2 regions of the Bradyrhizobium sp. C-145 genome follow, and region 2 is predicted to be linked to the other one. Evidence: predicted binding sites of a transcription regulator. Region 2 holds the regulator's gene; the other holds the start of a gene.

Region 1 (10,079 bases), 3.6 Mb from region 2:
CGAGGAGCGTCTGCCAATATTCCGGCGGCAGATCGGCGTCGGTGAAATGGCGGCTGCGCTTCGCTATCCGCCTTACGATTTCGCTCACGCGCGGATGGAGCCTGACAGGCGTGCTTCCCTAATGCAATTTGTCCGCTCCTATTGACTCGCATCGCGAATGGGCAAATCCTTCCAACAACGCAATTGCCATCGCCAATTTCAGCATTACGAACTTCGGCGCCCCGGACTTTATCGGCGCCATCCGACTCAATTTTCTGAATAGAAACGGAGGGGCCGATGCGCGCGCTCGCCTTGAGAACCGTCTCTCTTCTTACCCTCGCTATCCTGGGCTCGATCTCTGCCACGCCTGCCGCACGCGCGGAGGACGGGACCGACGAGCAGTTTGGCAAGGTTCACTTCCAGACCTCCTGCAACGAATTGGCGCAGCGCCGCTTTGACCGCGGGATGCGCTATCAGCACTCGTTCTGGTACCGGCCCGCGAAAGAGATTTTCGAGGAGACGTTGCAGGCCGATCCGGAATGCGCGATCGCCTATTGGGGCATTGCCCTGAGCCTGCTGTATAATCCGCATTTTCCCGCGCCGAAGGAAAACCTCACCGAGGGCCTTGCCGCGCTGCAGAAGGCCAAGGCACTCGGCGCCAAGAGCGAACGTGAACGCGACTATATCGATGCGCTGCTGGCCTTCTATTCGGGCGACGAAAAGACGACGTTTGGCCAGCGCGCGCAGGCCTATCTCAAGGCAACCGAAGCCGTCGCCGCGCGCTATCCCGATGATGACGAGGCGCAGATCGCCTACGCCATTACGCTGAATGTCACGGCCTCACCAAACGACAAGACCTATGCTAACCAGCTCAAGGGCGCTGCCATCCTGGAGCCGATCTTCAAGCGGCAGCCGCGCCACCCCGGCGTCGCGCATTACCTGATCCACCTCTACGATTATCCGGCGATCGCCGAGCAAGGTCTCGACGCTGCCAAGCGCTATTCCGAGATCGCGCCGGCGGCGCCGCATGCTTTGCATATGCCGTCGCACATCTTCACGCGCGTCGGCTACTGGAACGAATCCATCGAGGCCAATAGCCGTTCCGCCAAGGCTGCCAAGGAGGGCAAGGACCCCAGCGAGCAGCTGCATGCCGACGACTATATGGTCTACGCCCTGCTCCAGCTTGCGCAGGACAGCCGAGCTCGCGACGTCATCGCGGACATGGTTGCGACCACGGGTTATGCGCCGGCCGTCCGCGCCGGTCCCTACGCGATAGCGGCCAGCCAGGCGCGCTATATGGTCGAGCGCGGCGATTGGCAGGGCGCCGCCGCGCTGAAGGTTGAGCCGAGCCGGTTTGCCTATGTCGATGCGATCACCTATTTCGCCCGCGCCCTTGGCGCTGCGCGCTCCGGCAATGCAGACGCCGCAACGGCGGACATCGCCAAGCTGGCGGAGCTGCGGGACAAGCTGCAGCAGGACAAGGACGCGTATTGGGCCGAGATCGTCGACATTCAGCGGCAGGTCGCCACAGCCTGGCAGCTCAATGCCCAGGGAAAACAGGCGGACGCGTTGGAAGCGATGCGCCTTGCCGCCGATGCCGAAGACAAGACCGAAAAATCCATCGTGACGCCGGGACCGCTTGCTCCGGCACGCGAGCTTTACGGGACCATGCTGCTCGAGCGCGGCATGGCGACGGAGGCATTGGCCGCCTTTGAAAGCACTATGCGCAAGGAGCCGAACCGCTTTGGCGCGACGATCGGCGCCGCTCACGCCGCCGAGAAAGCGGATGATGCCGTGAAGGCACGTCAGTACTACGCGAAAATCGTCGACATGGCGCGCAATGGCGACTCCTCGCGGGAGGACCTCGCGGCCGCACGAAAGTTCATGGCTCAGAATTAGCAAAACTGCCGTGGCAGCTTCCATGCGCCTGACAGGCAAATTCGTTGTGATCGGCGCAGCCACCGCACTGCTCTGCGCAGTCGCTGCGGTCTGGACATTGCGATCCGGCGAACCGGCACGCGCTACAGCGGCACTCGGCGAGGTCCGCCCGGTGTGGTCAGAAACCGACTGGCCTTTCGGCGCAGATCCCTGGGGGAAGGGAAAGGCATTCCGCTGCAAGGCCGAGGATTGCGGCGGCGAGGTCCAGCTCTACGTTCGCGCCAAGCTCGGGTTTTGCAATTGTGCCACCGGCGTCGCCGACGATGACGACCTCGATAAAATGGGCGACCTGGCGCTGATTGGCAAGGCAACGCCGATCGGTGCCGGTCGAGAGATCATCGTCGGTCCGATGCGCGGCCGCAGCCGGCACTATCGGGTCGAGGGAAATCGCAACGCGCTCTCACTCGCCTTCAATCAGCGCTGCGACATGGTGGCCGCCACGGCTTTGGTTGGACCGGGTGCGCCCGCGTCACTGGAACCGGCGGTGCTGGCGTTCCTCAATAGCGACCGCATGTTGAAATGGGCCGAGATCGCGCTTGGCTTGTAACTCAGAGCAATTCGGCTTCCGTGTGACTGCAGGACCTTCTCCGCTTGGCCTGCGCAACGTTAGCATTAAGTGCGAGCGTGTGAGGGCTCTCCGCGCGAGATGAATGGGGTCGCAGCCGGCTACGCGACCTACTCCCACGAGGCAGCAAAAGGCGCAAATGTGCGATTTCGGAATAATCGCATTATGCCCCTGTTTTGCCCGACGCGTCAACCGCGTCGCGGCTTCTTCGGGCCTACTGGCGTAAACCTTTGATTTCGCACGCCCCGGCTACTGTGCATGGGGTTGTTTTTCAGTTTTTGATTTGAGGGCGCCGGAGCGCCGTCGCGCAAGGCGCCTCGCGGGCCGTCAGCTCTGGCGAAAACCCATCCGGAAGGCGCCCCAGTGCTTGCCGCGGACCATGATCGGCGAGGACAGATCCTTCATCAGCACGAACTGCCCGCCGCCCATGTCGCGGCGGTAGGTCTGGAGCAGGAACGGCTTGGTGTTGGCCGCGACCTTCTTGACCGCGCGATCGGTGAACAGGCGGCGATTGCGGCAATTGGCGTTGTTCCAGACCGGGTCCTTGCCCTGCGGCAGACGGTAGTTCGGATTATGGGTCGGCAGATAGCCGCCCTTGGCCCAGGCGACGCAGAACACGATGCGGGGATCGGATTTCTGAATCGGGTCCTGGATCGCGGGCAGCACGCGATCGGTGAACTCGACGTATTTGGTGAGGTATTGTTTCGGATCGGTGCCGGGAATTTCGCGGTACGTCTCATCCATGAGCTGGTCGAGCGTGATATCGCCGCGATCGATCGCCGCTTCGAACTCGGCGGAGATTCGCTTGGCGGTCTCGACGACGACGCGGATCAGCGGCGCGTCCGACGTCTCCACGCCGCTGTCGGCGATCAGCGCGATCAGGCCTTCGGAAGTGTCGAGCAGCTTTGCCACCCGCTCGTCGGCGTTCTTGAGATCGCGCGAGGACAGATCGACGCCCTTGGCGAGCTCGTTGAGCTCGCTGATGACGGTGTCGCAATGTCCGAGATTGGAGGTCGCCGCGCGCGTGACGCTGTCGATCTCCGCTTCCACGGAGGCAAAGCCCTGCTGGACGCGTGAGATGATGCCGGAGATCTGCTGGGCACCTTCGCCTGCGGTCTTCGCGCGCTGCGAGGCGTCGCTGCTCTCGCCGATCAGGCCCTCGATCTGGCCGTCGAGATCGCGCACGGTGTCGGAGATCTGATGCGTGGCCTGGCGGGTGGCTTCCGCGAGGTTCTTCACTTCGCTCGCGACCACGGCGAAGCCGCGGCCGGCATTGCCGGCGCGCGCCGCTTCGATCGTCGCGTTCAGCGCAAGCAGATTGGTCTGTTTCGCGATCGCCTCGATCGAGCCTGATACCTTTGCCACCTGCGCCAGCGCCGAGCCGACGGCGCTCAAGCGCGCTTCGATGCGCTCCACCGCGGCGACGAGCTCGGAAATGTGGCTGACCGCGGTATCGACTGCGCTGCGCGACTGCACGATCTCGCCGACCGCCGCGGACGTGGTCGTTTGCACTGCCTGTGATGCATTGGCGATGTCGTGGTTGGCCGAGACCATCGTCTCGGCCGTCTTCTGGAGGTGGTGGAACCGTTCCGACTGGTTCGCGACGCGGTTTGCGACTTCCTGGACGTTGCCGGCGATGTCGGCGAGCTCCACGCCGAGGCCGCCGATGCGATCGGCGAGCTGGTCGATCAGTCGTTCGGCCAGCGTCCGGTTGGAGCCGGTGTCCATGACTGCAACTTGAGCGACGGACATGTTCGATGAATCCTCCAGTCAGAGCCGTTCGCCGGCTCGCGGCGGCATTCCCATTCCAATGATGACTTAAGGGATGATTCGCCGCCGCCGTCTTGCCTGAGCGTGCACGAGGGCCATTCTTTGGTTGGAGCATGGTCTTGTAGAAAGACCGCTGCACAACTTTTCCGATTATGCTCTAGAGCTTGTAAGCGGTGCGGAATCCACCCCAGTGCCGGCCCTGCACGCGGATCGGGACGTCGATCTCCCGCATCATGACCGTGTTCCCGTTGCCCATGTCGCGCGCATAGCTTTGGACCAGGTACGAGCGCAGGTTGCGTGCCGCGGCCAATCCGGCCGGATCGTTGAATATCCGCCGGTTGCGGCTGTTGGCCATGTTCCAGGCGACATCGCCCGGCCGCTGCGGATGCGAATAGATCTTGTTGTGTACCGGCAGGAAGCCGTTGCGGTCGACCATGGCGCAGAACGCCATGCGCGGCTCCTTCGCCAGAAAGGCTTCCTGGAACGGAGGCAGCGCCCGGTCGGCCCAGTCGAGATACTTCGTGCGATATTGCTGCGGATTGGTGCCGGCAATTTCCACATAATCGGTGTCGAAGAGGTCGTCGATCCTGACCTCGCCGCGCGCGATCGCCTGCTCGAATATCCTGGTCAGCGCGTTGCCCGCTTCCATGGCGCGGGTGACGAACTCCGTGTTCTCCTCATGGATCGACCACAGCCTGTCTTCGATCTTCTCGCGGAGCTCGGTATTGGGATTGACGAATTGCGCGCGGGCGCCGGCCTTGGATTGCTCGACCACGCGCAGGCGGCAGGCGCCGACGTGTTCGAGGCTGCCTTCGATCAGCGCTTGCGGCGCAAGCCGGCCTGCGTCTGCGCCGCCGATCAGCACGCCGTCCATCGCGATTTCATAGACCGGCATCACGCCGCGCGCGGTTTCGAACTTGAGATGGCAGGGCAAGCGCTCGGTCTTGCGGCGGTCGTCGTGCTCGCTCTGGCGGAGCAGCACGGCGCAGCGCGATTTCAGCTTCTGCGCGAAAGTGGTGACGGCGCGGCCGGCGCTGGCGACATTCTCGCCATGGGTCTCGGCCGCCTTGGTCGCGGCATCGATCTCGGCCGCGCTCTCGCCGACCGAGACGATGAATTCCGACGCGCTTGTCGCATTGCCGGAGACTTCGCTGGTGGTGGCGTTCTGCTCGGCGACCGCGCCGTTGACGGTCGCGAACACCGGGCGGATCGCCTCGATCGCCTGCGAGATGCGATGCACCGCATCCGCGGAGCCGGCAGCGTCGCGCTGGAGCGCGTCGATCTTCCGGGTGATCTCTTCGGTCGCGCTCTGGGTCTGCACCGCGAGGGCCTTGACCTCGGTGGCGACGACCGCGAAGCCTTTTCCCGCAGCGCCGGCACGAGCGGCCTCAATGGTCGAGTTGAGCGCGAGCAGCGTCGTCTGCCGCGCGATCTGCGCGATCAGATTGACGACATTGCCGATTGCGGCGGAGGATTCGCGCAAGCGGTCGACGTTGGCGCGGGCTTCCTGCGCCGCGGCGCTGGCCTCGTCGGCGAGCTTGCCGGCCTCGCGGACCTGCGCCCCGATTCCCAGCGCGGACTGCGTGAACTTGTCGGCGGCATGGGCGAAGGTGGAGGCGGTCGATTGCGCCGCGTTGGTGCGGCCGGTCAGGGCGTCGGTGCGGTCGCGAATGGCGGCAAGGGTTGCGGCGGTCGCCTCGGCGCCGCCGGCCACCGAATTGGCGGCGCGCTCGAGCTGGCGGATCATGGCGCCCAGCTCGAGTTCCAGCAATTCCAGGATCTCCCTGGCGGAATCGCCGTCCGTGGCGGGGACGGGCTCGAAATTGGCCACCGGCTGCGGAGCTGCCGCGGGCGCAGCCATCTCCGGCAGACGCTTCCGAAATAGTCCGAACGCCATCACGTCTCTCTTGTCGGGGAACGGGCGGACGCTATTTTCGCAGGCCGAAATGAAATCAGGGTTAACAATGCCCGACCTCTAGGCACGGACCATTACGGTGGCTACCTCTACAGTGCTACCTTAAAGTACCAGAGCCCTTTGATTCCGGTGGGTTGGCGGCCTATAAGGCCGCGCTTCCCACCCCATCGGCGAACGATTCCAAAGACCATTCAAGAGATCACGCATGGCCGGACATTCCCAATTCAAGAACATCATGCATCGCAAGGGGCGGCAGGATGCCCAGAAGTCGAAGCTGTTCGGCAAGCTGGCGCGGGAAATCACCGTCGCGGCCAAGCTCGGCACCCCTGACCCCGCCATGAACCCGCGCCTGCGCGCCGCCGTGATCGCCGCGCGCCAGGAGAACATGCCGAAGGACAATATCGAGCGCGCCATCAAGAAGGCGCTCGGCAGCGACGGCGAGAACTATGACGAAATCCGCTACGAGGGCTACGGCCCCGGTGGCGTCGCCGTCATCGTCGAAGCGCTGACCGACAACCGCAACCGCGCCGCTTCCGACATCCGCTCCTTCTTCACCAAGTCCGGCGGCAATCTCGGCGAAACCGGCTCGGTCTCGTTCATGTTCGACCGCACCGGAATCATCGAGTACGACCGCAGCGTCGCCTCCGACGACGCCGTGCTGGACGCCGCGATCGAAGCCGGCGCAGACGACGTCGTTTCCGGCGAGGGCGGCCACGAGATCTATGCCTCGACCGAAGGCTATCGCGACGTCGCCAAGGCGCTGGAAGCCAAGTTCGGCGAGCCGCGCAAGGCCGCGCTGATCTGGAAGCCGCAGAACACGGTTGCGGTCGACGACGAGACCGGCGAGAAGCTGCTCAAGTTGATGGACCTGCTGAACGAGCACGACGACGTCCAGAACGTCTACGCCAATTTCGAGGTGTCGGACGCGCTGATGGCGAAGATGGGTGGGTAGGGCACTCTCGTGTCCCGGACGCGCTGCAGCGTGAAACGCTGCTGCGCAGAGCCGGGACCCATCATTCTCTAGGCATCGATGGCTAAATGGGCCCCGGTTCAGCGCCGCACCGCTTTGCGCTGCGTCGCGCCCGGGGCACCAGACCGGCTTTCCCCTGTTACTTCCGTTCTGTTTCTGTTTCGCTTCCAGTGGCCAGCCGCTATCACTGGCGCATGACTGCGCTCCCGATTCGTAGCCCCGTTCGCATCATCGGCATCGACCCCGGCCTGCGCCGCACCGGCTGGGGCGTGATCGAGGCTGAGGGCAATCGCTTGATCTACGTCGCCTGCGGTTCGGTGGAACCGCCGGACGATTTGCCGCTGTCGAGCCGGCTGCTCGCGATTCATGAGGGGCTCGCTTCCGTTCTTTCCGCTCACAAGCCGATGGAAGCCGCGGTCGAGCAGACGTTTGTCAACAAGGACGGCGTCGCGACGCTAAAGCTCGGCCAGGCCCGCGGCGTTGCCATGCTGGCGCCGGCGATGTTCGGCATCAGTGTCGCCGAATATGCGCCGAACCAGGTCAAGAAGACGGTGGTTGGCGCCGGTCACGCCGACAAGCAACAGATCGCGATGATGCTCAAGATTTTGCTGCCCAAGGCCGAGCCGCCGTCCGCGGACGCCGCCGACGCGCTCGCCATCGCCATCACCCACGCCCATCACCGCCAGAGCACGGCGCTTAGGCTGAAGGTGGTGGGGATATGATCGGCAAGCTCAAGGGCCTGATCGATTCCTACGGCGAGGATTTCGTCATCCTCGACGTCGGCGGCGTGGGCTATCAGGTGCACTGCTCGTCGCGCACGCTGCAGCATCTGCCGTCGCCGGGTGAAGCGGCCGTGCTGTCGATCGAGACCTATGTCCGCGAGGATCAGATCAAACTGTTCGGCTTCCGCACCGACCAGGAGCGCGAATGGTTTCGCCTGCTTCAGACCGTGCAGGGCGTCGGCGCCAAGGTCTCGCTGGCCGTGCTCGGCACGCTGGCGCCAGCCGACCTCGCCAATGCCATTGCGCTGCGCGACAAGGCCGCCGTATCCCGCACGCCGGGCGTTGGCCCCAAGGTCGCCGAGCGCATCGTCACCGAGTTGAAGGACAAGGCGCCGGCCTTTGCCAATGTCGATCCAGCCGTGTTGCATCTCGCCGGCGCCGTCGACGACCAGCGCGCGCCGCGCCCCGTGGCGGATGCGATCTCGGCGCTGGTCAATCTCGGCTACGGCCAGCCGCAGGCGGCTGCGGCGATTGCGTCCGCGTCGCGCAGTGCCGGTGAAGGCGCTGAGACGGCGCAGCTCATTCGCCTCGGCCTGAAGGAGCTCGCGAAGTGAGCGACCCCAAGGCCAACCGCATGGTCTCGCCCGAGCGCCGCAGCGATGATGTCGGCGACACCGCGCTGCGGCCGCAGTCGCTGTCCGACTTCGTCGGCCAGCAGCAGGCGCGCAAGAATCTCTCGATCTTCATCGAAGCGGCGCGCAAGCGCGGCGAGGCGCTGGATCACGTGCTGTTCGTAGGTCCCCCCGGCCTCGGCAAGACCACGCTGGCGCAGATCGTGGCCAAGGAGCTCGGCGTCGGCTTCCGTGCGACCAGCGGCCCCGTGATCGCCAAGGCCGGCGATCTCGCCGCGCTGCTTACCAATCTCGAAGAGCGCGATGTGCTCTTCATCGACGAGATTCATCGTCTGAGCCCTGCGGTGGAGGAAGTGCTCTATCCCGCGATGGAGGACTTTCAGCTCGACCTCATCATCGGCGAAGGGCCGGCCGCGCGCTCGGTGAAGATCGAGCTGTCGAAATTCACCCTGGTTGGCGCTACCACGCGCGCGGGCCTGCTGACGAATCCGCTGCGCGACCGCTTCGGCATTCCGGTCCGGCTCAATTTCTACACCATTGAAGAACTCGAGAGCATCGTCAGCCGCGGCGCACGCGTGCTCAATGTCGGCATGAGCGCGGACGGCGCCAACGAGATCGCGCGCCGCGCCCGCGGCACGCCGCGTATCGCGGGCCGTCTGCTCCGCCGGGTGCGCGATTTCGCTTCGGCAGCCGATGCCGACAAGATCGACCGCAAGATCGCCGACCACGCACTCAGCGCGCTCGAAGTCGACGCCGCGGGCCTCGATGCCATGGACCGCCGCTACCTCACGACCATCGCGCTCAACTATGGCGGCGGACCGGTCGGCGTCGAGACCATGGCCGCCGCACTGTCCGAGCCGCGCGATGCGATCGAGGACATCATCGAGCCCTATCTGATCCAGTGCGGCTATCTCCAGCGCACCCCGCGCGGCCGACTGCTCACCTCGCACGCCTTCCGCCATCTCGGTCTTGCCGAACCCTCGCGCGATGCGGCCCAGTTCGGCTTGTTCGGCACCGACCAGGCCGAGGACGACTGACTGCCTGAGACGGTGAACCCACCGGTTCAATCCCATCACTAATCCGAACGCGCGGCGAACGGCATCGCCGCTCACGCACACGGATTGGAGTGGGAAGCAATGGGGCCGACGAACGACACCGGATTGCTCGAGCCGCGCCGCGATCGGGTCGACCTCATCCTGGAGATGCTGAAGATCGAAGCCAATCCGGTGCTGCTATCCCTGCTGGCCGCGGGTCCCCTCGAAGACGTGATCAGCGCCGGGACGATCGACCGCATCGAGCGTGAGGCGCGTGTCAATGAACGTTTTCGCGATCTGCTCGGCGGCGTCTGGTACTACCGCGCGCCCGATGACGTGAGGACGCGGCTGGATGCGCTGATTGGCGAGAGCCGCTGGTCATTTCTGTGCAGGCGTCTGCACCAGGATGCAGACGGTCTGCACGAATGCACCCCAATTCCGCTTCAATCGGGTCGCATCGAGAAGCTGCATCACCATCGAGCGTCCATGATCACTCGCCGCCATCTCATCCGTTCCATTGGCGCCCTGTCCGCCTTCGGCGCCTCGACTGCGGC
Region 2 (10,079 bases):
CTGGACGAGCGCGAGGGCAGTGCCCTGCACTTGATCGTCAGCTTCGCCGAGTCCCTGCAGAACATCGGGGTGATGGCATGAGCAGTATCATCGACTTCCAGAGCGCCGCCGATCGCGCCGCTGCTCATGCAAAGGCCTTCGTTCACATGGAGGGCGACGTCTGCGATCTAGAGCGCATGGCGCACATAGCCCTTGCGCAGATCCAGGATTGTTCTGTGCCGGATGACGACCATGGGTGTCGCGAGCTCGAGCTCGCCGTCTTCGCCGTAGCTCAGCTGACCATCATGGCGAAGGCCTTCCGCAAGAACTACGAGGCTGCCTATCGCGGTCAGGAGTGGCCGGAATGAAGCGCCGGCATCGATCGCACAGGAAGCGCGACCGGCAGCGGCTGATGGCGCACCGCCGACGGCTGAAGCGATAAGAACGACGGGCCCGCCGGTTCACGCTGGCGGGCCACCGTTTTTTCGGCTCTGATGATCACGCCAAGGAGCAGGTCCATGAAGAAATTCGAAGAGCTTCACATCGACGAGCAGATCGCGCTTGGGCTTGTTGTCCTTGAGAAGCTCGCGGAGTCTTCGTGCAACACGCTTCCCGACCTGCTCAAGAAGGAGGGCCGGTCTGCGCTAGATATCTGGCGCAACCTGTGCGGCGATGCCGGCTTAGACCTCTGCCATCCGTGGCCAGGCTTCCCCGAGGGGCCTGGAAAGCTTCCCCCAGCGAGGGGCGGCGATCGCCCGTACGGGGGCGACATTCAGGATGTTGGCGAACGGCTGAAAGCGATCTTGGCGCGGGTGCGCGCTGAGGAACATTGAGTTTGGCGGCGAGCTAGGATTTCGAGGCCGCGACGACCGCCACGAACACCACAGCCAACAGTATCCAGCCGACTATTGTGATGCCCATTGCAGCGCCCCCGGTCCCCGAGCGCACACTCTGCGTTTGCCGGCGGCTCATGTCCCTGAGTCAAATTGACTCGCCTTGGGTATGTCCCTGGTGCTTCCCGGGCCCCAATTTTGGGAAGCGAAGGCACGTTAAGACATTGAATTAGCTGCTCAAAATTTTCAGTTGACCGATCTCCGGCTATCACATGGCGGTTGTCGCCGGTGTCGTGTTCTTCGCGGTGCGTGCGCTACTGGCACTGATCCCGGGGCTGGCGGCGGGCTTTGCCATCAAGAAATGGTCGGCAGCTGCAGCGCTGGTGGCGGCCGCGTTCTATCTGCTGCTGTCAGGCGCGGAGGTCGCGACGCAAAGATCGTTTTTCATGACGGCGGTGGTGCTGATCGCGGTCATGGTCGATCGCCGCGCCATCACCTTCCGCACGCTGGCGGTGGCCGCGCTGATCGTGCTCGCGGTCGCGCCCGAAGCGCTGGTGCATCCGAGTTTTCAAATGTCCTTCGCCGCGACGCTCGGGCTGGTCGCGCTGGTACAGATCGGCATGCCGAACCTGTTTGCTTCGCCCGATCATTCGGCGACAGCGCGCATCGCGCTATGGGGCGGCCGCGAGATCGCGATGCTGTTCCTGGCCTCGCTGATCGCGGGGCTTGCGACCACGCCCTATGCCGCCTTCCATTTTCACCGTGTCACGCCGTTTGGCGTACTCGCCAATCTTGGCGCGATGCCGGTGGTTTCGGCGCTGGTGATGCCGGCGGGGCTGCTGGGATTGCTCGCGGCTCCCTTCGGGCTCGACGGCGTGTTCTGGTGGCTAATGGGGATCGGGATCGACTGGATGGTCGCGGTATCGCGCTGGGTGGCGGCACTGCCGGGCGCAGTCGGCCGCATCCCCGCCTTCGGCATCGCGCCGCTGGTCGCGGCAAGCCTCGGGATCATCGTGATGGGCCTGTTGCGCACCCCCTTGCGCTGGTCTGGTGCCCTGCTGCTACTGGCTTCCATTGCCTGGGGGCTGTCGGTGCGGCAGCCCGATATCCTGATTGCCGGAGACGACGCGAGCGTCGCGGTGCGCGGCCGCGACGGACACCTGCATGTGATCCGGACGAGCAAGGACGGCTTTCTGCTTAGGGAGTGGTTAGCTGCCGACGCTGATCCGCGCGACGCCGGGAGTAGCTCGCTGGCCGACGGCGTGTCGTGCGACGAGGCCGGCTGCGTGACGCCGCTCGCCGACGGGAGGCTGGTTGCGCTTTCCTTGCGGATCGACGCGCTGGCTGATGATTGCAGCCGCGCCGCGCTGGTAGTGACGCGGCGGCCCGCACCGCCCGATTGCGCGGCGATGGTGGTCGATCGGCAGCGTCTCACCAGCCAAGGCGCGCTGGCGTTGACGCAGCGTGGTGACGGTTTTGCGGTTCAGGCTGTGAGAGCAAGAGGCACAAGCCGCCCTTGGCTCCCGGCCGGCGCCGGCGAGGGTGATTTCGACGGAAGCCTCGCGCCGAAGGCGGCTACGGTCCGCAATCGGGACGCGACTCCGGCGGAGACCGACTTGCAGGTCGACGATTAAGGCCAGACGATTAAGAACAAATGCGAGGAGTTGGTCCGGGTCCAACCGGACTTCCGCAGAACATAAATCATACCATCTCGCCGGCCTCGGCCGGCGATGGCATTTTCAATCCTGGCCCGACCTGGTGGCCAGGAACGGCTCAGCCGATCGGCAGACGCGTGATCGTCGGCCGGCTGTCGGTATCGATCTGCGGCTTGTGCTCGCGCTCGCTGACCGGCTGCGTCACCGGCAGTTGCAGCACGGTTGCGTGCTGGCCTTCGACGAGCTGCGTCACCAGCACGTATTTGCCGTCGGGGAATTCGATCGCGTCATGATGGCGATCGGGAATGTGCGGATCGATCTTGCCGAACTTGCCGACGCGGGAGTTGATCGTGCGCGTCCAGATCCAACGATTGTCGTAACGGACGTTGTCGGCGAAGGCGAGCTCCGTTCCCGGCAGCAGGCAGACGGCCACGGTCGGGTCGGCCGCGGAAGCGAAGCCGCGCGTCGAGGTGCCGCGGAACGTTGTCGACACGATCGTCTCGCCGACTTCGGCGGGGCGCGATGCAACGGCATGCAGACTGTAGTCACACATCGGGTGCTCCTATTCGAAGATAGCAACCCGCGCCTCTTTCGGAGGCGCAAGCCTCTATCAGAGTGGAAGCACGTAACATTCTGCTTGGTTGTGGGCGAATCTGCGGCTGGCGTCAGTCGGATGCGATCACATTATCTTTCCCGAATCCAATAGGAACAAAGCTCGCTTCAGTGCATTTGGCGGATGCGAGCGTCAGCGGCCTGCGGGCGCCGACCATCCGGAATATGGCCAACTCGGCTGTGGCTGTCGCGCGACGGCACTTCGGGCGCTGCGGAATTGCTCACTCGTTGTCGCATACGCCGACTTGCGGGGATGGTGCTGCGATTGTGCTGCGAATGCTTGCGCTGCCGATGCAGCGATCAGCACAGTTGCGAAGGCGCTCAAAACGATCCTACGCATCGTTGTCTCCTCGATCTCTTGAGCCGCAAGGCGATGAGTGCTTCGGGCGGCATGCCGAGGACCTAGCGCTTGGAAAGGGGCCAGATAATCTGCCCGAGACCAGAAAGACTATCCAGCTGAAGCGGACAATCCGTCCGCTCCAATCGGAATCATCGGTATCGAATGACCACTGAGTCTTCTCAGTACTTGCGGTACAGTCCGATCAGCTTGCCCTGAATCTTCACCCGGTTCGGCGGCAGGATGCGCACCTCGTAGGCGGCGTTGGCGGGCTCGAGCGCGATCGAGGCGCCGCGGCGGCGGAAGCGCTTGAGCGTCGCTTCCTCGTCGTCGATCAGCGCCACCACGATGTCGCCGGTATCGGCGCTCTCGTTGCGCTGGATCAGCGCCATGTCGCCGTCGAGGATGCCGGCCTCGACCATCGAATCGCCGCGCACTTCGAGCGCATAGTGTTCGCCCGAGCCCAGCATGTCGGGCGGCACGCTGATGGTGTGACTGCGGGTCTGCAACGCTTCGATCGGCGTACCGGCTGCGATGCGACCCATCACCGGCACCGCAACGGGACGCTCGCCCTCGTCGGCGGGTGGGCTGGAGCTCGCGCGCACCTTGCCGAGATTGCCCTCGATGACGCTTGGCGTGAAGCCGCGGCGGTTGCCGGCGGCGGCCTGGAGCTCAGGCAGCTTGATCACCTCGATGGCGCGAGCGCGGTTGGGCAGGCGGCGGATGAAGCCGCGCTCCTCCAGCGCGGTGATCAGGCGATGGATGCCCGATTTCGAGCGCAGGTCGAGCGCATCCTTCATCTCGTCGAAGGAGGGCGGCACGCCGCTTTCCTTCAGACGTTCGCTGATGAACCGCAGAAGCTCGTATTGTTTGCGCGTTAACATCTCGACCAAAGTCCCCCGGTTGATGTCGTTCGATTCCGAGACGCTGAATTGGAGCGGCGAACCGCTACCTCCTCGAAACAAATCATGAACGGACACTATATGTTCGATATGTGTTCCGCAACTGCTTAATTTTGCGTGAACGCGACAAAGTTCGCGGAACGCGTGTGGTGGATGCGCTCAGACGGGCAGGCGCAGCACCTCGCAAGGCGAGCCGGCTCCGGCCTTCGGCGCGAACGGCGCGCGCACGAGAAGTGCCTGTGCCGCAGCGAGATTCGCAAGCAGCGAGGAATCCTGGTGATGGACGGGAACGGCCACCAGCGTGCCGTCGTCGCGCTGTTCCAGACGTGCGCGAAGATAATCCGCGCGCATATCGTTTGCGCCCACATCGCGGCCGAGCACGGCGCGCTCATGGCGGTGATGAATCACGGATCGACCCGACACCGCACGAATCAGCGGGACCATGAACAGGAAGGCGCACACATAGGAGGAGACGGGATTACCCGGCAGGCCGATCACGCGCATCGCGCCGAGCCGCCCATGCATCATCGGCTTGCCCGGGCGCATCGCAATCTTCCAGAACGCCATCGAGATACCTTCGTCCCTCAGCGCCTGCTGGACCAGATCGTGGTCGCCGACCGATGCGCCGCCGGTCGTGACCAGGATGTCGGCGCCGCTCTCGCGGGCGCGGCGGATGCCGGCGGTGGTGGCCTCCAGCGTGTCGGCGGCAATGCCAAGGTCGATGGTGTCGGCCCCCTCGCTGCGGGCGAGCGCGTGCAGGGCATAGCCGTTGGAATAGACGATCTGGCCGCGGCCGGGCGAGGCGCCTGGCATCACCAGTTCGTCGCCGGTGGCGAGGATCGCGACCTTCGGGCGGCGGCAGACGGCAAGCTGCGGGTGATTCATGGCGGCGGCGAGCGCGAGGTCGCGCTCGGTGAGACGGGTTCCCTTGCGCAGGAGCGCGTCGCCTTCGGCGAAGTCGACGCCTGCGGGGCGGATGTGCCGACCGGGAATCGCGGCTTCCTTGATCGTGATGCGCTTGCCGTCCGCGACCGTATCCTCCTGGATCACGACCGCGTCGGCTCCGTTGGGAACGACGCCGCCGGTGAAGATCCGCACGGCTTCGCCGGCGCCGACCGTTCCCGCGAACGGACGACCCGCCGCCACCTCGCCAATCACCGTCAGTCGGGAATCGATCGCCCCCGCGTCGGCCGCGCGCACGGCATAACCATCCATCGCGGACATTGCTTCCGGCGGCTGCGTGCGCAGCGCCGCCACGTCGCGGGCGAGCACACGGTGGAAGGCTACGTCGAGAGCAACCATTTCCTCGGTCAGAGGCTCCGCGCCGGCAAGCACGGCGGCAAGCGCATCGGAAACCGGCATGAGAGCCACGGCGAAAACTCCTGCTCGCGGACGAATTGGCAGGAAGCCTTCTAGCCGAGCGCGAGCGCAGAGGCAAAAGAGCAGCCGAGCGGGATGATCATCCCGACGACGCATTCGCAGGCAACGAGGGCGACGTCAGGCCCGGCGGGACATGATCTCCAGGACGAGGCAGATTGGTACCAGAGTGGCCATGGCTAGGACGAGAATGACCAGAGCCACGGCCAGCATCGATCAACTCTGCGTCTGTTCGCCCGAACTGACGCTAGGTGTCACGTCCGGAGCTTTGGGGCCCTGATCCTTATCCGGCAGCGGATCGGCCTGAGATTTCAGGTCGGCGGCCTTGCTGATGAGCTTGGCGGAGAGGCGCGAATCCGAGGTGGTTCTGGCGAATTCGAGCAGCAGAGAAGCTTGCTTTGTGAGGTAGGCTTTGCCCAGCACGAGAATAAGTCCGATGTAGAAGTCCCAACGGACTCATAGAGTCCGGAGGAAGTATTTCCGTTCCCGGAACTTTGTACAAAAATGCGCAAGGTGATTTGGTTCCGCATCCCAAGCAGATTTGGTCCTCGGAACCCAACCAGATCCGGCCGGGGCGTCGGCAGTCAAATTCCCAACGCTCGCAAGGCGTTGCCGACATCACCGGGCGAGGTGACATGCACCGCCGTCAATCCGCGCGCCCGCGCCCCTTCGACGTTCTCGGCAAGGTCGTCGAAGAACACGATTCGGCTGGCCGGCACGCCGATCGACGTCACGACATGGTCGAACGCCTCTGCATCCGGTTTGCGCAGGCCGATGCTGGACGACAAATAGAGCTCGCGGAAATGGCCGAGCACACCGGCATATTCCTTCGAGAAATAGTCGACATGCGGCCGGTTGGTATTGGAGAAGACATAGAGCGGCATCTGCTTGGCAGCGCGCGGCAAGAGCTCGGCGATATCGGGCATCTCGCCGGCGAAGATCGCGTTCCATCCCTCCAGAAACTGCGCATCGGAAATGTCGATCCCGAGCGATGAACGCAGCGATTGGAAATAATCCTCGTCGCTGATCTTGCCGACCTCGTGCAGCCGGTAGGCCTCGTCACGCACATAGCGCGCAACGATGGCCTCGGGCGGGCAGCCGGCATGTCCCGCCCAGCAGGCGATCGCCTTGGAGAAGTCGATATCGAGCACCACGCGTCCGAGGTCGAACAGGAGCGCATCGGCGCTGCCGGGAGAGAGCGAGGTCATCGTGTCCTTTCACTTCAGTATCGATAGGGATCGTGGTCGAACAGCGGGAACGCGCTGAACACGCTCGGCGCATTCGTTGCAGTCGCCTGATGCAGGCAGGACTTGTCGACCTCGGCGAACGAGGTGGCACCCAAGAGGCCGAGGCAGCGCAGCACTTCGTCCTCCAGCAGTTCCAGCATCCGCATCACGCCGGCTTCGCCGGCCGCCGCCAGCGCCCAGCATTGCAGCCGGCCGATGCCGACGATGTCGGCGCCCGCCGCGATCGCCTTGACGATGTCGGTGCCGCGGCAGAAGCCGCCATCGACCATGATCTTGGCGCGGCCCTTCACGGCCTCGACGATTTCAGGCAGCACATGCATGGCGCCGCGGCCGTGATCGAGCTGACGGCCGCCATGGTTGGAGACGTAGATCCACTCGACACCATGATCGATCGCGATCTGTGCGTCCTCGGCCGTGGCAATGCCCTTCAGGATCAGCGGGATCCTGAATTTGTCCTTGATCATCTTCACGGTCCGCCACTCCAGGCCCTTCTGGAAATCGCCGCCGGTGGCGCGCAGGCGGCTTTCGCGAACGTAGCGCTTGGCGATGTCACGTTCGCGACGGCTGTAATGGGCGGTGTCGACGGTCAGGCAGAATGCGGCATAGCCGTTCTTTTCGGAGCGGCTGACGACATCCGCGACGAAGGCATCGTCGCCGCGGACATAGAGCTGATAGAGCCGCAGCGCGTCGGGCGCGGCCTCGGCAGTCTTTTCCAGGCCGGGCTCGGACACGGAGCTCAACATGTGCGCCGCACCGAAGGTGCCGGCGGCGCGGGCTACGCTTGCCGCACCATCGGGATCGAAGATTTCGAGCGCACCGACCGGGGCGAGCACCACCGGCAGCCGCATCCTGCGGCCGAGTTGCTCGACCGAGCCGTCGACTTTGCGAACATCGCGCAGCACGCGGGGGCGGAAGGCGATCTCGTCCAGCGCCATCCGGTTCCGGCGCATCGTGGTCTCGGTCTCGGCAGCGCCGACGATGTAGTCCCAGGCATTCTGGTTGAGATTGGCGCGCGCTTTCCGGATGAATTCGTGCAGGTTCTGGAACGGCTCGTTGCTGGCGCCGAGTTCGACGTTCCTTTCCGGCCGGATGCGGGGCGCGTCGTTCATTGTTGTCCTCCCGAGAATTTGAAGTCTTATCGCCATCGCCTATCGCGTCCGGCCCTCCAAAACCATCCTAAAATCGCATAGCTGCGAGGCGTGGGCGGCCGACCGATGTCCGCTTTGCACAAAGTGGTTTCGGAACGTTGCCAAAAGTTTAAGCCGCGGCGAAGGGATTTCTTCGCCGTACCGCCGGCACGGCAGGCCGGCCTTGAAGAAACCAGAATGGTGTTGTGAGACGTGACTTGGATCGCCATTTGCTTGGCGGCTTCCAAGCCCGAGAGACAAGCCCCTCAAGAGAACCGCTAAGCAAAAGGCCAGTCAATCCATGCGGAAAAACCTGCTGTTCCCCCTGGGCGCGCTCACGGGAGCGTGTCTGACCCTTCTGGTAGCCAGTCCCCACGGCGGCGTGTGGGCGGCACGGGCGGCGGCGAGCGCGGATGATGCCTATTCCCAGCTCAACTTGTTTGGCGCGGTGTTCGAGCGGGTCAAGGCGAACTATGTCGAGAAGCCCGACAATGCCAAGCTGATCGAAGGCGCGGTTACGGGCATGGTGACCTCGCTCGATCCGCATTCGCGCTACATGAACGCCAAGGCCTGGACCGAGATGCAGGAGACTACCTCCGGCGAGTTCGGCGGGCTCGGCATCGAGGTCACGATGGAGGATGGCCTCGTCAAGGTCGTCTCGCCGATCGACGATACACCGGCCTCGAAGGCCGGCATCATGTCCGGCGACCTCATCAGCAAGATCGACGGCGAGGCCGTGCAGGGCATGACGCTCGAGCAGGCCGTCAACAAGATGAAGGGCCCGGTCGACACCAAGACCAAGCTCACCATCGTGCGTAAGGGGGCCGACGCGCCGCTCGACGTCGCGATCACCCGCGAGATCATCCATGTACGCCCGGTGCGCTTCCACGTCGAGAACGGCGACATCGGCTATATCCGCATCACCTCGTTCAACGAGCAGACCACCGACGGCCTGAAGAAGGCGATCGCGTCGATCTCCAAACAGGTCCCGTCGGAGAAGCTCGCAGGCTATGTGATGGACCTGCGCAACAATCCAGGCGGTCTGCTCGACCAGGCTGTCTCGGTGTCGAGCGCATTCCTTCAACGCGGCGAGGTCGTCTCGACCCGCGGGCGCAATCCGGAAGAGACCCAGCGCTTCACGGCGCATGGCGGCGATCTCACCAAGGGCAAGCCGCTGGTCGTGCTGATCAACGGCGGTTCGGCCTCGGCCTCGGAGATCGTCTCCGGTGCGCTGCATGACCACAAGCGTGCGACGCTGATCGGTACGCGCTCGTTCGGCAAGGGCTCGGTGCAGACGATCATTCCGCTCGGCGCCGGCAACGGTGCGTTGGCGCTGACCACGGCGCGCTACTACACGCCGTCGGGCCGCTCGATCCAGGCCCAGGGCATCGCGCCGGACATCGAGATCCTCCAGGACGTGCCGCCCGAGCTGAAGGGCCGGATGGACACCATGGCGGAATCCCAGATGCGCGGGCATCTGTCGGCCGCCGACGGCACCGAGCAGACCGGATCACAATCCTACGTCCCGCCGGAAGAGAAGGACGACAAAGCCCTGCATACGGCTTTCGACTTCTTGCACGGCGTCACCGCGAATGCGGTTGCCTCGAAGCCCGGGTCGAAGGCGGCGGTGCCGAACTAATTCTTGCGACGTCCGGACGCGCCCGGGAGTGGATCACCGCTCCCGGGCGATTTCGTTTTGGGGCCGCCGTCTCAGGTCGGGTTCATGGCGGCAAACGTTGCTTGGTAGCGGCTGTCGCGCTCGGCCGAGCGGCGAGCGCGGTCGCGCTCTACCAGCACTTCATCGCGGGGATGAAGCCGTCAACCCGGAGGGATCAGCCCGTTCGGTCGAAGCCCTAGCCTGCCTCGCGGCGGCGAATTTCCTCGCCACCGCGCTGGGCGAGACGGCTGCGATGCAGTGCGAACAACTCCAGCATCTTGTCGGCGGGTTTCGCGGCGCTGAACAGATAGCCCTGCATCTCGGAACAGCCAAGCGCGCGGAGCAGGCGCTGC

The links. The regulator LexA, encoded in region 2, represses DNA repair genes until DNA is damaged. The targets are predictions, from matches to a motif close to TGTTCNNNNTGTGTTCNG.
Region 1: ruvC (crossover junction endodeoxyribonuclease RuvC) is a predicted target of LexA. The motif match lies at 7,284-7,301, and genes of this name have one in related genera.

The regions. Positions count from the first base shown of each region.
Region 1 covers NZ_CP088150.1:8,210,080-8,220,158, reverse strand. Annotated here, with positions in the region: gene LRP30_RS38680 (hypothetical protein) at 277-1,878, shown strand; gene LRP30_RS38675 (hypothetical protein) at 1,889-2,464, shown strand; gene LRP30_RS38670 (methyl-accepting chemotaxis protein) at 2,810-4,234, opposite strand; gene LRP30_RS38665 (methyl-accepting chemotaxis protein) at 4,410-6,149, opposite strand; gene LRP30_RS38660 (YebC/PmpR family DNA-binding transcriptional regulator) at 6,373-7,119, shown strand; gene ruvC (crossover junction endodeoxyribonuclease RuvC) at 7,332-7,859, shown strand; gene ruvA (Holliday junction branch migration protein RuvA) at 7,856-8,473, shown strand; gene ruvB (Holliday junction branch migration DNA helicase RuvB) at 8,494-9,528, shown strand; partial or broken gene LRP30_RS45315 (DUF6869 domain-containing protein) at 9,628-9,825, shown strand; gene LRP30_RS38640 (metallophosphoesterase) at 10,012-10,079, shown strand, end outside.
Region 2 covers NZ_CP088150.1:4,642,017-4,652,095, reverse strand. Annotated here, with positions in the region: gene LRP30_RS21695 (hypothetical protein) at 1-81, shown strand, start outside; gene LRP30_RS21690 (hypothetical protein) at 78-347, shown strand; gene LRP30_RS21685 (hypothetical protein) at 329-499, opposite strand; gene LRP30_RS21680 (hypothetical protein) at 498-812, shown strand; partial or broken gene LRP30_RS21675 (ComEC/Rec2 family competence protein) at 1,070-2,446, shown strand; gene LRP30_RS21670 (hypothetical protein) at 2,586-3,020, opposite strand; gene lexA (transcriptional repressor LexA) at 3,599-4,300, opposite strand; gene glp (gephyrin-like molybdotransferase Glp) at 4,478-5,689, opposite strand; gene LRP30_RS21655 (hypothetical protein) at 5,912-6,118, opposite strand; gene LRP30_RS21650 (HAD family phosphatase) at 6,280-6,903, opposite strand; gene LRP30_RS21645 (alpha-hydroxy acid oxidase) at 6,918-8,051, opposite strand; gene LRP30_RS21640 (S41 family peptidase) at 8,371-9,708, shown strand; gene LRP30_RS21635 (EAL domain-containing protein) at 9,923-10,079, opposite strand, start outside.